Regions from separate parts of the Sphingomonas sp. NCPPB 2930 genome, predicted to be linked through region 1. Evidence: riboswitches for the same ligand, from Rfam matches in the RefSeq annotation. Region 1 holds a riboswitch; the other holds the start of a gene.
The links. A riboswitch is a leader RNA that binds a small molecule or an ion and turns the genes downstream of it on or off. The one in region 1 is predicted to bind thiamine pyrophosphate.
Positions count from the first base shown of each region.

Region 1 (7,182 bases):
AGCCCCTATCCGTACATGAAAGCCGTCAACGCTTGTCTGTATCTGAGCACGGATAAGGATGAGGTGAAAACGGCTGTCGCAGAAGGGCATCCGGCCGGGTACGTGCTGCCCTGTGCGGCCGTTGATGACGAGTTGGATACGCAGTTGAGAATTGCGTTCGACTTTGACGGCATCTTGGTCGACGATGAAGCCGAACAACAGTATGCAAAGGGTGGACTCGACCTATTTCGCCACCACGAGATCGAGCATAGCGCACGTCCGCTAAAGGACGGTCCCCTAATGCCTCTGCTGCAAAAGATTTCTATTGTACAACAAATTGAGCGAGACAATCCTCAGCAGATTAACGATAGAGACAAGGCGGTACGAGTCGCTATCGTCACGGCCCGCAATGCGCCGGCACATGAGAGAATGATGACGACACTCGCGCATCACGGCATCGAGGTTGACGAACTATTCTTAACCGGTGGCATTGAGAAAAAGAATATTCTCGATGTCTTGCGCCCCCAAATTTTCTTTGACGACCAGCTTGGCCACCTTGAGCCAGCCTCCGGAAGCACGCCGTGTGTGCACATTCCGTTTGGCGTAAGAAATACGTCTCCATTGCCTATCTAGTTATGGATGCACCATCCCACGGCCTTCGACTTCGCTCAGGCTGAACGGAGGCTGGGAATTGGGGCCGCATCCTCGTCGGGTGCGGCCCCTTTTTCGTCACTCCGCCGGAAGGTAAACCTCCCCGCCCTTCTCGCGGAATTTCTCGCTCATTTGCTGCATCCCCGCCTCGGCGTCCTCCGCCGCGACGAAGGTTTCGACCGGGGCATTCTGCTTCGCCGCGAATTCGCGCACTTCCTGCGTGATCTTCATCGAGCAGAATTTCGGGCCGCACATCGAACAGAAATGCGCGGTCTTGGCGCCCTCCGCCGGGAGCGTCTGGTCGTGGTAGGATTCCGCCGTGTCGGGGTCGAGCGACAGGTTGAACTGATCGCGCCAGCGGAACTCGAAGCGGGCGCGGCTCAGCGCGTCGTCGCGCATCTTGGCGGCCGGGTGCCCCTTGGCCAGATCGGCGGCATGGGCGGCCAGCTTGTAGGTCACCACCCCGACCTTCACGTCGTCGCGGTCGGGCAGGCCCAGATGCTCCTTGGGCGTGACGTAGCAGAGCATCGCCGTGCCGTACCAGCCGATCATCGCCGCGCCGATACCGCTGGTGATATGGTCGTAACCCGGCGCGATGTCGGTCGTCAGCGGCCCGAGGGTATAGAAGGGCGCCTCGCCGCACGCCTCCAGCTGCTTGTCCATATTCTGCTTGATCTTGTGCATCGGCACATGGCCGGGGCCCTCGATCATGACCTGCACGTCCTGTTCCCAGGCGCGCTTGGTCAGTTCGCCCAGCGTGTAGAGCTCGGCGAACTGCGCCTCGTCATTGGCGTCGGCGATCGCGCCGGGGCGCAGGCCGTCGCCCAGCGAATAGGCGATGTCATAGGCCTTCATGATCTCGGTGATCTCGTCGAAGCGTTCGTAGAGGAACGACTCCTTGTGATGCGCCAGGCACCACTTCGCCATGATCGAGCCGCCGCGCGACACGATGCCGGTGACGCGCTTGGCGGTCAGCGGGATATAGGGCAGGCGCACGCCCGCATGGATGGTGAAATAGTCGACGCCCTGCTCGGCCTGTTCGATCAGCGTGTCGCGGAAGATTTCCCAGGTCAGCTCCTCGGCGATGCCGCCGACCTTTTCCAGCGCCTGATAGATGGGGACGGTGCCGATCGGCACGGGCGAGTTGCGGATGATCCATTCGCGCGTGTCGTGGATGTTGCGCCCCGTCGACAGGTCCATGACCGTGTCCGCGCCCCAGCGGATCGACCAGACCAGCTTGTCGACCTCGGACGCGACATTGGAGGCGACCGCCGAATTGCCGATATTGGCGTTGATCTTGACCAGGAAGTTGCGGCCGATCGCCATCGGTTCGGATTCGGGGTGGTTGATGTTGTTGGGGATGATCGCCCGGCCGCGCGCCACTTCGTCGCGGACGAATTCGGGGGTCACGTAATCGGGGATGGCAGCGCCGAAGCTCTCGCCGTCGCGGACATATTCGCGCAGCATCTCGCGGCCCAGATTCTCGCGGGTCGCGACATATTCCATCTCGGGCGTGATGATGCCTTTGCGGGCATAGTGCATCTGGCTGACGTTCATGCCGGGCTTGGCGCGCAAGGGGCGGTTCAGCCCGGTGCGCGGGAATTGCGGCACGCCTCCCGACCGGTCGGGGCCGAGCTGGCCATTGTCCTCGGGGCGGATTTCGCGACCGTCATAGGCCTCGACATCGCCGCGCGCCTCGATCCAGTCGCGGCGGATCTGCGGCAGGCCCGCCATGATGTCGATGCGGGCGTTCGGATCGGTATAGGGGCCGCTGGTGTCATAGACACGCAAGGGCGGCTCGCCCGAAGACGGGTCGAGATGGATTTCGCGCATCGCGACGCCCAGGGGCCCGACATGAATCTTCTTCGACCCACGAATGGGGCCAGTGGTGACGCCAATTTCAGCCTTTGCGGGGATATCTGCCATAGTCCACTCCATGCGGAGGAAACGGACCATGAGAGACGGGGCCGCTCCCTCCCTACGCCGGTGTCAGCCGGATCAGGTTCAGCGGGTCGGGGGCTCCTGCCCCCCTCTCAAGCGCAGGTCAGCGCTCCCCCGGGGATGGACCCTGCATAAGCGCAAATCGCGCCAAGCAGAAGGGCTTTCCGCCGAAATGCCCCGCGCGGCCGGGCGACACATGAAAAGCCCCGGTCGGCCAGGGGCTGGCGGCCGACCGGGGCAATCACCCCTTGCGGGACAGAATGCGTCAGCCGCTGGCCGCGCTGGTCCGTACATTGCCGTTCAGGCCGCTCGGGAAGAAGCCGCCGCCGGTCACCGCCGCCTTGTTGAGATAGACGACGTTCAGCACCTGGCCCGGCGTGCGGGCAAAGGCGATCGCGTTGGAATCGGCGGGCACGATATTCGCCGACGTAACGCCATTGGCGGTGACGGTGATGCCCTGATCGAGGTCGGTCGAGCCGTCCAGGCTGTCACGCGCGTCCGAAATCTGGTTCGCCGCGGTGATCAGCGTTCCGTTGCTCAGACCCTTGCGATAGATGACCGAGCGGACCAGACCCGCATGATAGGCCTCGGCCGCGTGGATGCCCGCCGCCGCCTCGACAAAGGTCTTGTTGGAGAGCAGCGTGACCCCGCCCATATAGGCGGTGACACCGACATCCTCGAAGATATAGGCGGCGAGCAGGAAATTCTCGTCCGAGGCATAGGGGTCGAAGGTTCCGGTCGATCCGATCACCCCGGCCGCGCGCGCCGCCGCCGTGAAGGCGCCATTGGCATCGCCCGACAGGTTGATGGCAGGCTGCGCCACCGCGCTGGAGCCCAGGGCGTTGCGCAGGAAGGTGACGTGCGCGATCTCGTCATAGGCGATCTCGCGGGCATATTGCGCCACCAACGGATCCTGGAACGCGACCTGGCGCGGCTGTCCGCTGGTGCTGGTCGCGACCGAGCCTTGCGTCCCCGTCCCGGCCTGAAGCGAGGAGGACAGGCCCGCGCCGAACGCGGCATAGCTGTAGAATTGCGCTTCCAGATATTCCAGCTGAAGCGCGAAGTTCAGGACATCGGCATCGGTGACGGTACCCGCCGTCGCGGTCGGGGTGGGCGTCGGCAGGACGATGACGTCGTTATCGTCGCTGCCGCAGGCGCCCAGCATGGCCAGCCCACCCACCGCACCGGCCCCGGCGGCCATACGCATGAAACGGCGACGATCGGACCGGCGCTTGGCCGAAGCCTCTTCGATCACATCGAGAATGAAGCGTTCTTCGCTCATGATGAAAAATCCTCTCGGAACGAGGAAAAAGGGGGAGATCAGTTGGCCGCGCTCGCGCGCAGGGTGCCGTTGACGCCGGCGGGGAAGAACCCGCCCAGCGTGGCCGACGCCTTGTTGAGATAGACGATGTTCAGCACCTGCTGCGGCGTGCGGCTGAACGCGATCCCGTTGGAATCGAGCGGCACGATGTTGGACACCTGCTGTCCGCCGACCGTGGTCGCGGCAATGCCCTGATCCAGGTCGGTGGTCCCGTCCAGGCTGTCGCGCGCGTCCGAGATCTTGCCCGCCGCGGTAATCAGCGCCGGGGTCTGAATACCCTTGGCATAGAGCGTCGTGCGGACGATCGCGGCATGATAGGCCTCGACCGCCAGGATTCCGGCAGCCGCCTGGAGAAAGGTCTTGTTGCTGATCAGCGGTGAGGCCCCCTTATAGGCGGTCACGCCGACATCCTCGAAGATATAGGCGCCGAGCAGGAAATTCTCGTCCGAGGCGTAAGGGTCGAAGGTCGCGTTGGAGTCGATCACGCCCGACGCGCGCGCCGCCGCGGTGAACGCGCCGTTCGCGTCGCCCGAGATGTTGATCGCGGGCTGCGCCACCGCCGAACTGCCGAGCGCGGTGCGCAGGAACGCAACATGCGCGGCTTCGTCGGCCGCGATCTCGCGGGCATATTGCTCGACGATCGGGTCGGTGAACGTCACCTTCTTGCCGCCGGTGACCGCGCCCTGCGTGCCCGTGCCGGTCAACTGGCTGGAGGCGAGGCCGGTGCCGTTGGCGGCAAAGGCATAGAATTGCGCTTCAAGATATTCGAGGTTCAACGCAAAATTCAGGATATCCGCGTCGGTGATCGTCGACTGGGCCCCCGCCTTGCTGGTCAGGGTAAAGGCCGCGACGCCGGCGGCGGCGGCGCCCATCGCCGTCTTGAAGAACTCGCGTCGTTGATCGCGGCGCTGGGCCCGTGCGTCGAATGCGTCGAGCAGGTGTGCGCTTTCGGTCATCATGCTCCTCCCGGTATGGAACCCCCGCAAGTCTATCTGTCGGCTCTTTGCCAGCAGATAGACTTGCAAGAGGGTCAAGCGGGAAGACTTTTCAGGGTAAAGCCCAACGCCCGACCGAAAAGCGAAACGTTACGTCCGCAGGAAAAGACGCAACTCTTTTCACCTGTCCGGTTAGACCGCGACTCGATACGACGAAACGTTCAGGGAGCAAGACGAATCGATTGCGCCTCGGCCAGATAGACCGCGAACATGTCGTCCGGATCGCTCCATTGCGCGACCGGGGTCCAGCCGCCCGCGCGCAGCAGGATCTTGGCATCGCGGGGGCCGTATTTGTGGCTGTTCTCGGTGTGGATCGTCTCGCCCGCGGCCATGGCGAAGGGGCGGCCCTCGATGGTGAAGGCGACGTCGCGGGTCGCGGCCAGGTGCATCTCGATTCGCGAGCGATCGTCGTTCCACACCGCGCGGTGGCGGAACGCCTCGACCGGGATGGTGCCGTCCAGCTCGCGGTTGATCCGGTCGAGCAGGTTGCGGTTGAACGCCGCCGTCACGCCCTGCGCATCGTCATAGGCGGGGACCAGGATCTCGCTGGACTTGGCGCGGTCCATCCCGATCAGCAGCATCGCCCCCTCGCCCAACGAACCGCGCATCGCGCGCAGCAGGTCGGTCGCCATGGCGGGCGTCATGTTGCCGATCGTCGAGCCGGGGAAGAAGCCCAGCTTCGGCGCCTCCGCCACCATCGCGGGCAGCGCCAGCGGGTGCATGAAATCCCCCTCCAGCGGATGGATGGGCAGGTCGGGAAAGGCCTGTTGCAGATTGCGCGCGGATTCGCGCAGGAAGTCGCCCGAAATGTCGATCGGCACATAGGCCGACGGCTCGACGCAGCGCAGCAGCACCGGCGTCTTGGTCGAGGAGCCCGATCCGAACTCGACCACCGCGCGCCCCTTGCCGACATGCGCGACGAGGTCGGGGCAGATGGTCTTCAGGATCGCGGTCTCGGCGCGGGTGGGATAATATTCGGGCAGGTCGGTGATCGCCTCGAACAGCTCGGACCCCTTGCGGTCATAGAACCAGCGCGCGGGGATGGCGCGGGGGCGGCGCTCCAGTCCGGCGAGGACATCGGCACGGAAGGCGGGATCGGTCAGCGACATCTGACCATCCTCGATCTCGGGCTTCAGCATGATTACAGGTCCTTTGCCAGACGGACGCCGGTGAACTGCCAGCGCTGATGGGGGTAGAAGAAGTTGCGATAGGATGCGCGGGCATGGCCGCGCGGCGTCGCGCAGCTGCCGCCGCGCAGGACGAACTGCCCGTTCATGAACTTGCCATTATATTCGCCGACCGCCCCCTCGACGGCGCGGAAGCCGGGATAGGGACGATAGGCGCTGCCGGTCCATTCCCAGACATCGCCGAAAAAGGCAGGGCCATGGGTCGCAGGACGCGGCTCGGACGCGCCGCCCGTCTCCATCTGGTTGCCCCCCGCCGGATCATGCGCGGCGGCGGCGGCTTCCCACTCCATTTCGGTCGGCAGGCGCGCGCCCGCCCAGCTGGCAAAGGCATCCGCCTCGTAGAAGCTGACATGCGTCACCGGGGCGGCGGGATCGACCGCGCGGCGGCCGTCCAGCCCGAAACGGGTCCAGCCGCCGTCGCGCTCTTCCCAATAGAGCGGCGCGGCGATCCCCTCTCCCTTCACCCAGGCCCAGCCATCCGACAGCCAGAGCCGGGGATCGCGATAGCCACCATCGGCGATGAACTGCATCCATTCGGCATTGGTGACCGTGCGATCGGCGATGGCATGAGGATGGAGCAGGGCCTCATGGCGCGGCCCTTCGCAGTCGAAGGCGAAGCCCTGTCCGTCATGGCCGATCCGGACCACGCCCGCCTGCCCCTCGATCCAGCCGATCGGGCCGGGCATCGCGACGGGGGCCTTGGGCTCGGGCGGGTAGAGCGCGGGCTCCAGCGGGTTTTCGGAGAAGAGGTGCAGGATGTCGGTGACGAACAGCTCCTGATGTTGCTCCTCGTGATGGCATCCCAGCGCGACCAGCTCGCGCGCCGCGTCGGGCAGATCGGGCAGCGCCGCCAGCAGCGCGGCATCGACATGCGCGCGGTACGCCCGCACCTCGTCCAGCGTCGGGCGGGTGATCATCCCGCGACGATGGCGCGCATGGCGTTTGCCTTCCGCCTCGTAATAGCTGTTGAACAGGAAGGGAAAGCGGGGATCGTGCAGCCGATAGTCCGGCACATGGTCGCGCAGCACGAACGTCTCGAAGAACCAGGTCGTGTGCGCCATGTGCCACTTGGCGGGCGAGGCGTCGGGCATCGACTGGACGGTGGCGT
Region 1 covers NZ_JBHZQU010000015.1:21,087-28,268, forward strand. Annotated here, with positions in the region: gene ACFX59_RS15030 (5'-nucleotidase) at 1-612, shown strand, start outside; gene thiC (phosphomethylpyrimidine synthase ThiC) at 709-2,556, opposite strand; TPP riboswitch at 2,602-2,692, opposite strand; gene ACFX59_RS15040 (ferritin-like domain-containing protein) at 2,837-3,853, opposite strand; gene ACFX59_RS15045 (ferritin-like domain-containing protein) at 3,892-4,848, opposite strand; gene egtD (L-histidine N(alpha)-methyltransferase) at 5,049-6,026, opposite strand; gene egtB (ergothioneine biosynthesis protein EgtB) at 6,029-7,182, opposite strand, start outside.

Region 2 (7,182 bases), on a different contig from region 1:
TCCCAGGCCAGCATGGCGGCGTCTTGGTCGCCCACGACCCCGGCGAAATAATCGATCTCCGACAGGGCGAACTCGACATGGACCAGCGGCAACATTGCGATGATGCTTTCCATCATGGCGGGGTCGATGGGGGACATCGCCTCATAGCCCGCGATCAGCGCCAGTGCCGATGCGGGGTCGGCGATCGCGTCATCGTGCCCCTCCCCCAGTTCCAGCCACGCAAAGGCGGTGCGTTCGATCGCGATCGCCAGATCGTGCGCGGCACAGCTGCGATCGGCCAGCCCAAAGTCGAACACGGTCCGGACCGTATCGTCCGCCGCCCATAACAGGTTGGAGGGATGCCAGTCATTATGGGTCCACAGGGGCGGCTGGCCTGCGATATGCCGGGCCAGCCCCTCGCCCCACGCGGCGAACAGCGACGACAGGCGGCGGCGCCAGGCATGCCCAGCGAGAAACGCGGCCAGGGCCGGACGCGCGGCGACATAGGCTTCGGCCGCCGCCATCGGATCGGTCGCCGACAGGATGCCGAAGCTGGCGACCAGGGGCTGGACAGCACGCGGCGGCGCATCATAGCCGAGCGACGCGCGGTGCAGCCGCGCCAGCGAAACCCCGGCGGCATGGGCGTGCGCGAGCGACCGGAACGGCGTCCAGGACAGCCGGTCGCGATACAGATCCTCGCCCGGCGCCTGGCGATGGACCTCATAGGTCGCCTCGCCCAGCGCGACCGCGCTTTCCCCCTGCCCCGTGCGCCATATCTCAGGCACCGGCGCGCCCGCAGCAGCGAGATGCGCGATGAAGCGATGCTCCTCCACCAGTCCGGCGGCCGTCCGCACCCGGCGATCATGCCGCTTGACGAGCAGCATGCCCTCCGTCGTGTCGATCAGCGTCGCGGCGGAAAAGGGACGCGGCGAGTGCCAGCGAAGCGCCTCGATCCGGGCGGCCTGCGGATAATGCGCCAGCACGGCCGCCGCTTCCTCGGGCGTGATCGCGGGCCAGGTGGGTGCCTCCATCGCCAGCCCCATGCCATGGACGCGGTGACCGGCGCCCGCCTCGTCCGCTATGGTCACGATCAGAACCCGCGCGAAATCGTCGCGACGACCGCCGATCCGCCGCCGATATAATAGGACGGCGCATTGCCCTTGATGATCGTGCCGCCGCGCCCGACGACATCGCGCGCGTTGGTCGTGACGGACTGAACCCCCGCCAGCACATGCGGATCGGTGACGTTGATCGCATTGACCCGCAGGTCGGTCCGCTTGCCGTCAAGCCAATCGGCCAGATGGACGCCGATCGCCAGGTCGAGCGTGGCATATCCCCGGATGCTCTCGTCGTTCATGAACGTCGCATATTGGCGACCGACATATTTGCCCGCGATGCTGCCGAACAGATGCCCATCGTCATAGGTGCCACCGGCGCCGAACTGGAGCGTCGGGCTGGATACCGCCCGCTTGCCCCGCGTCGGCAGATAGTCTCCGCCGACCGGCAGATCGTCATCGATCCGCGCGCGCAGATATTCGCCCGAAACATAGACGCTGACGCCCCTCGCGGGCCGGTAATCGATCTCGGCATCGACGCCATAGGAGGTCTGTCCGCCCGCGTTCAGCGTCGAATTGACCAGCGCCCCACCATTGTCGACCACGGTCGCCAGCTGGCGGTTGCGGAACTTGTAGTGGAAGCCGGTCACCGAGGCGGAAAGGCTGGGCCCGATATAGCGATAGCCGAGCTCCTGCGACACCGAATATTCGTTCTTCAACGCGTCCGTGCCGCGCGTCGAGACCACGCCGCCGTCATAGCTGTCGTACAGCGTGAATTCGTTGGGCGTCCGGAAATTGGTCGTGACGTTGGCAAAGGCCTGCTGGCGATCGTCGAGATCATAATGGACGGCGGCGCGCGGCAGGGCGGCGAAGCTGTCGCTGCGCACGCGCGTCTGCGGTCCGGGCAGGTAATTGCGGCCGTTGCGGAGCAGGTTGACGCCCTTGAAGCCGATATCGACCGTCAGCCTGGGGCTCAGCGCGATGCTGTCGGCCACGAAGACGCTCTTCGTTACGGTCACGGTGCGCTGGTTCTCATAGGCGAGCAGGCGCCCATCGGCGGTGCGGATCGCCTTGCTGCGATAGCCCCAGCGGTCGGTCGGGCGTCCGTCGGTGCCGACGGCGGTATAGGTCTGGGTGACGCGGTCGGTGCCATAGTCGAACCACAGGCCCGCGGTCAGCCGGTGGATGCCCGCGCGCAGCGTCAGGCTGGCGACCTGGCCGGTCCGCATCTGATCGCCCGTATAATTGCCCAGCACCGTCGCGACCCCATTCACCGCGCCGGGCAGCGCGATCGGCTGCGCCAGTTGTTCGCTCCCCAGGTAATTGCCGGTGGTCGCAAGCTGGGTGCCATAGGGCGAATTGCCATAGCCGAACTGGAGATAGGTCGTGGCGTCCAGCGTCAGCCGGTCGCCCAGGACCAGATGCACGGGGGCCGAGGCATAGAGGTTGCGGAAGGGCGCGCGGTACAGTTCCCAATAATTGGTATTCCCCGGCGTATATTGCGCGTCATAGTTGAAACCGCGTCCCCGCGCGCGCCAATCGGCCAGGGTGGGGCTGGCATAGCTGGAGGAATTGGCGTCATTGTACGATAGGGCGAGGCTGGCACGGTTCCCGTTTCCCCATTCGCCCAGCAGCTTGGCATCGACATGCTGGCGCAGGTCATAGCCCGCGCCCCGCCAATTGTCCGCGCGGGTGTTGGAATAGGACAGGAACGCCTTCAGCCCGGTATTTCCGATCGTCCCCGTATCGACCCGGACAAAGGCCCGGTGCATGTTGTACGACCCCAGCGACAGATCGGCGAGCATTCCGCGCGCCGCCTTGGGATCGTCGAGTGACAGCGACAACAGACCGCCCGCGCCGCCGACGGTCGGCGAGGCGAGATCGACCGCCCCCTGGGCCAGCCGGATCGCACGCACATTCTCCGCATCGGCGAATTGCGACGGATAGGCGTAATAATAGCCGATGTCGTTCTGCGGCGCGCCCTCCATCAGCACGCCGATCTCATCCTGCCCCAGACCGCGCAGCGTCAGGCTCGAACTGGTCGACAGGCCATAGGGATCGCTGGATGCGACATTGGCGCCGGGCAGCAGGCTCACCAGCTGGAAGGCGTTCAGCGTCGGGGCCTGCTTGACGATGAAGTCCGAGGAGATCTCGCTGACCGCCTTGGGTTCGGTCTGGTCGGGCAGCAGCCCCTCGGGATCGCGGTGGCCGATCACGCGAATATCGGCAGGCGCGTCGGCCGCCCGCTGCGCCGAGGCCGCGCCGGGCAGCGCCAGCCACGCGGCGGACAGCAGCAGGGCACCATATCGGATCGTCTTGCGATCGCGCGAAATCTGAACAGCCATCGTCTCTCGTCCACTTCACACGGAAGGACGACGAAGGAACCGCCACCCTCCCTACGCCGGTATCAGCCGGATCAGGTTCGGCGGGTCATGGGCTGCTGCCCATCTCTCGACCGCGCATCAGCGGTTCCCCGGGGATGGCGTCGTCTAGGCGCTTACGGCCCGTAAGCAAATGATTATCGATGGCGGAAGGAAAGACCCGTCCGGTGCCCTGCGTCGCCCCGCCGCGCGACGAGGACATGCCAGCGCGCCCGGCGGCGCATGGTCTCGACCTGCCAGGTCATGCCGGTCATCAGCAGGAAGCGTTCCTGGATATCGGCGGCGTGCTGCGCGAAGTCGTAATAGTCGATGCGATGATGCGCCAGGACCAGCCGCCCGCCGGGGCGCAAGGCCGCCGCGACGCCACGCGCGACATGCCGCATCGCGATGGGCGAAAGATAATAGAGTAGCTCGGCGATGACGATCGCATCATAGTCCCGTCGCGGAAACCGCGCGGGCAAGACCAGCGATATCGCCCGTGCTCGCGGCGAGGCAGCGATCGCCAGCGCCGTCAGGCGGGTGCCCTCGACCGTCCCCTCGGTCGCGTCGAGCCGAAGCGCGCGGCGCGCGATGGCGCGGCTGTTCGATCCATTGCCGCTGCCCAGTTCCAGGACCCTGCCCGATGGCCCCTGGCCCAGCGCATGCAGGATCGCCCGGCGCTTCACCGCCTCGTCCCGGTTGGAGAAGGTCCGCCAGGGATCGTCGTCCGCCGCGAACTTCTCGGCGAAGCCATTGAGGTCGATCGCCTTCATCGCCTCACCGGAAGGAAACGCTCGACCGGGTGGGAAAAGGCCGTGAGTTCATGGCGTGCGATCGAAAAGCCCCGAGGATCGTCGGTGATCGCGCCTAGCTGGGTCCGATGCACCCGGATCAGCGCGCGCTTCGCCGCCGCGCCGCCGGGGATCGAGACGGTCCGGCTCCGCGCCGCCATCCGCCTTTGCGGCGGCCAGACCTGATAGGTCAGACGCCGCCTGCCGAAGCGAAAATGGCCAAGCGCGGTCGCGACCGCCCGGTGATCGGGATGGGCATCCGTGGCGGCGGGCCCGACCAGCAGGTCCAAGCCCCGATGCTTCCGGAGCGCCCGGTGCAGCCGCTCGCGACAAGGATCGCCCTCCGCCATCAGCCCGCCATCGGGTAGCCCGAGGAACGTCACCCGGTCGCTCCGGACGCCCAGACGGCGCAGCGCATGGCGGCTTTCCCGCTCGCGCGCGGCGATCAGACGCGCGGCGGGCCATGTCCGGCTGCCAGGATGCGAGGCGGCGCCGTCGCTGACCACGATGACCCAAACCCCGCTCCCCCGCCTCCGCAGCGCCTGGATCAGCCCCGCCGCCCCGATGATCTCGTCATCGGGATGCGGCGCGACGATGACCGCCCGGCGGACGCCGTTGAGGTCCAGCCTCATAGCGACAGCTCCAGCAAGCCCTGCGCCACCGCCTGCCCGACCCGGAGGCGTTGCGCGTCGGGCATGGGCTGGCGCAGATAGACCGCCAGATCGGCCAGCATCGCGGAGAGCGGATGGGTGAGGAACTGCCCCGCCAGCCCCACCGCCTCCCGAGCGATCACGATCGCCTGCTCGGCCGCGTCGGCCACCGCCATGCGCGCAGCCGCGACCCGCGCCAGCCGCGCCTCTTCGACCTCCTCCCCGAACCAGCATCGCGCCGTGCGCCGCACGATGGCCGCCGCCAGTTCCGCCAGCGCGAACAACCGCGCGAGCCGCGCCGACTGGAACGGGTCGTCGGCGCGTCCCGCCTCGACCAGATGGCGGCGGGTCAGGTCGCACAGCCCGGCCACGCCCCCGGCATGGACCGCCACGAACCGCAGCGCCCCGCCGCTGAAAAAAGGCTCGCGCGCATAGAGGTTCGGCGCGCCGATCCGGTCGTCCTGCGCGATGACGCCGTCCCGCCAGCGGACCAGATGCGTTTCGGACCGCTGCATGCCCGTCACCCGCCACCAGTCGCGATCGATCACCGGCGCGACCCTCGCCAGATCGAGCAGCAGCAGTTGCACCCCCTCGATCGTGTCCGCCGTGACCAGCGCGTGGCTCAGCACCCCGGCGCCCGAGGCATGGCTCTTGCCCCCGGTCAACCGCTCGCCGTCCAGCCGCAGGGGCTCGCCCGCCAGTCCGGCGTTCCAGACGCCCAATGTCGCCCCATGCGCCAGCATCCCGCTCAGCCGTTCCACCTGCGCCGCCGATCCGTATCGGCGCACGATCTGCACCGCATCGACATGCCCCTCGACCAACCGCCCGAGCGGCAGATCGCGCCGGCCGATGTCATACAGCCGGGCCAGCAGCGCGACATGGTCCTCGACAATCCGGGGATCGCCGGGGGGATGCTCGGCCCAGCCCATGACGGCAATCGCGCTTCGCAGTTCGTCGGCCATGGCGGTCATGCCGCGATCTCGCACCATCGGCTCTCCAGTTCGGTCAGAAGGTCTTCGGCATCCGGCAGCGACACCTGGCCGGAATGAACGGCCGGTGCCGGGACGATCCGCATCGCGAACGCCTCCGCATTGGGGCAATCGCGCGCGACGCCCAGAACATGGTCCGCCGAAAGGCCCAGCCGCTCGCCGAGCGCGATACGCCGGTCGACCCGGTCGATCATGGCGAAGCTCTGCCGCGCGGCCGCCTGCGCGCGCCATTGCCAGGCCGCACCGCGTGGATCGGCCATGCGCGGCGGCTCGCCCTGATCCAGCGCCAGCAATTGGCCCGCGAGCCCGCCGCCGATACGCCCCTGTCGGCGGGACGAGGTCTCCACGATCATCGCCGCATCCCGACGGACGCGCAGCCCGGCGCGCGCGGCATCGTCGAGCAGGCGGGCGTCCTCCCCCGACGGGATCGGCAGGAACCCGCCCAGCGCGCGATAGGCGGAGGCGCGTATCGCGATATTGGCCCCGCCGCCGAAGTGATGCGTGTCCCGCGCCTCCCACGGCACCGGGTCGATGGCCCGGCGATATCGGTGCAATCGGTCATAATAATGCTCGATGCGGCTTTGCTGCGGATCGGATGCGGCATCGACCCGCTGGATCCGCCCGGCGACGACCTCCGCCTGGCTCAGCCCCCGACGACCCGCCGCGATCCAGTCGTGCTGCGGCGTGCTGTCGGCATCCGTTGTGAAGAGCAGGCCCTCGCGCCCCGCCAGGACGGACAGCCCCATCGCCAGCGCCGCGCGCCGGGCGGCCCCGGCATTGGGCACAGCATCGCGCCCGCCCCTGGCGACATGCAGCCGAAACGGCAGGGTCGGGCCGAGACGATCGACCAGCGCGATGCTGCCATCCCGGCAGTCGTCCAGATACAGGCATGCCTCCAGCTTCCCCCCATCGACGCGCAGCGCGGCAAGCGCGGCGAACAGCGCGGGCAGCATTGCCTCTTCATTTCGGGCGGGGATGCACATCACCACGGGCGCGTCGTCGAACAGAAGCCTTCTCCCTCCCGCCGCCGAAACCCACCGAAGCCCCGCACGGCCGGGAACGGAGGGCTGATCCCGATCACTAGCATGGGTTTACCCCAAGGCGGCAGGAATCACCTTAATGAATATCAAGCATTTATTTGGAGGGCGATTGGCCGATCCGCGCGTTGGACGGGCACGTTCCCTCAACGATGAAAGACACCATCATGGCCAGTTCGAAGAGCAAGCAGGGCAGCGGCAAGGCCAAGGGCGTATCGCCCGCCCAAGCGCCCTCCCTTCCCGCCGGGGCGGATATGCCGAGCCATTATGCCGAGCCCCAGGGCCATGGCGGAGAGACGCATCAGGCCACCGACGACACGG
Region 2 covers NZ_JBHZQU010000003.1:97,324-104,505, forward strand. Annotated here, with positions in the region: gene ACFX59_RS05595 (phosphotransferase enzyme family protein) at 1-1,022, opposite strand, end outside; gene ACFX59_RS05600 (TonB-dependent receptor) at 1,070-3,379, opposite strand; TPP riboswitch at 3,411-3,520, opposite strand; gene ACFX59_RS05605 (methyltransferase domain-containing protein) at 3,553-4,167, opposite strand; gene ACFX59_RS05610 (PIG-L deacetylase family protein) at 4,164-4,817, opposite strand; gene ACFX59_RS05615 (acyl-CoA dehydrogenase) at 4,814-5,824, opposite strand; gene ACFX59_RS05620 (glycosyltransferase) at 5,803-6,807, opposite strand; gene ACFX59_RS05625 (catalase) at 7,029-7,182, shown strand, end outside.
Region 2: another riboswitch for thiamine pyrophosphate. It lies ahead of ACFX59_RS05600 (TonB-dependent receptor); the one in region 1 lies ahead of thiC (phosphomethylpyrimidine synthase ThiC).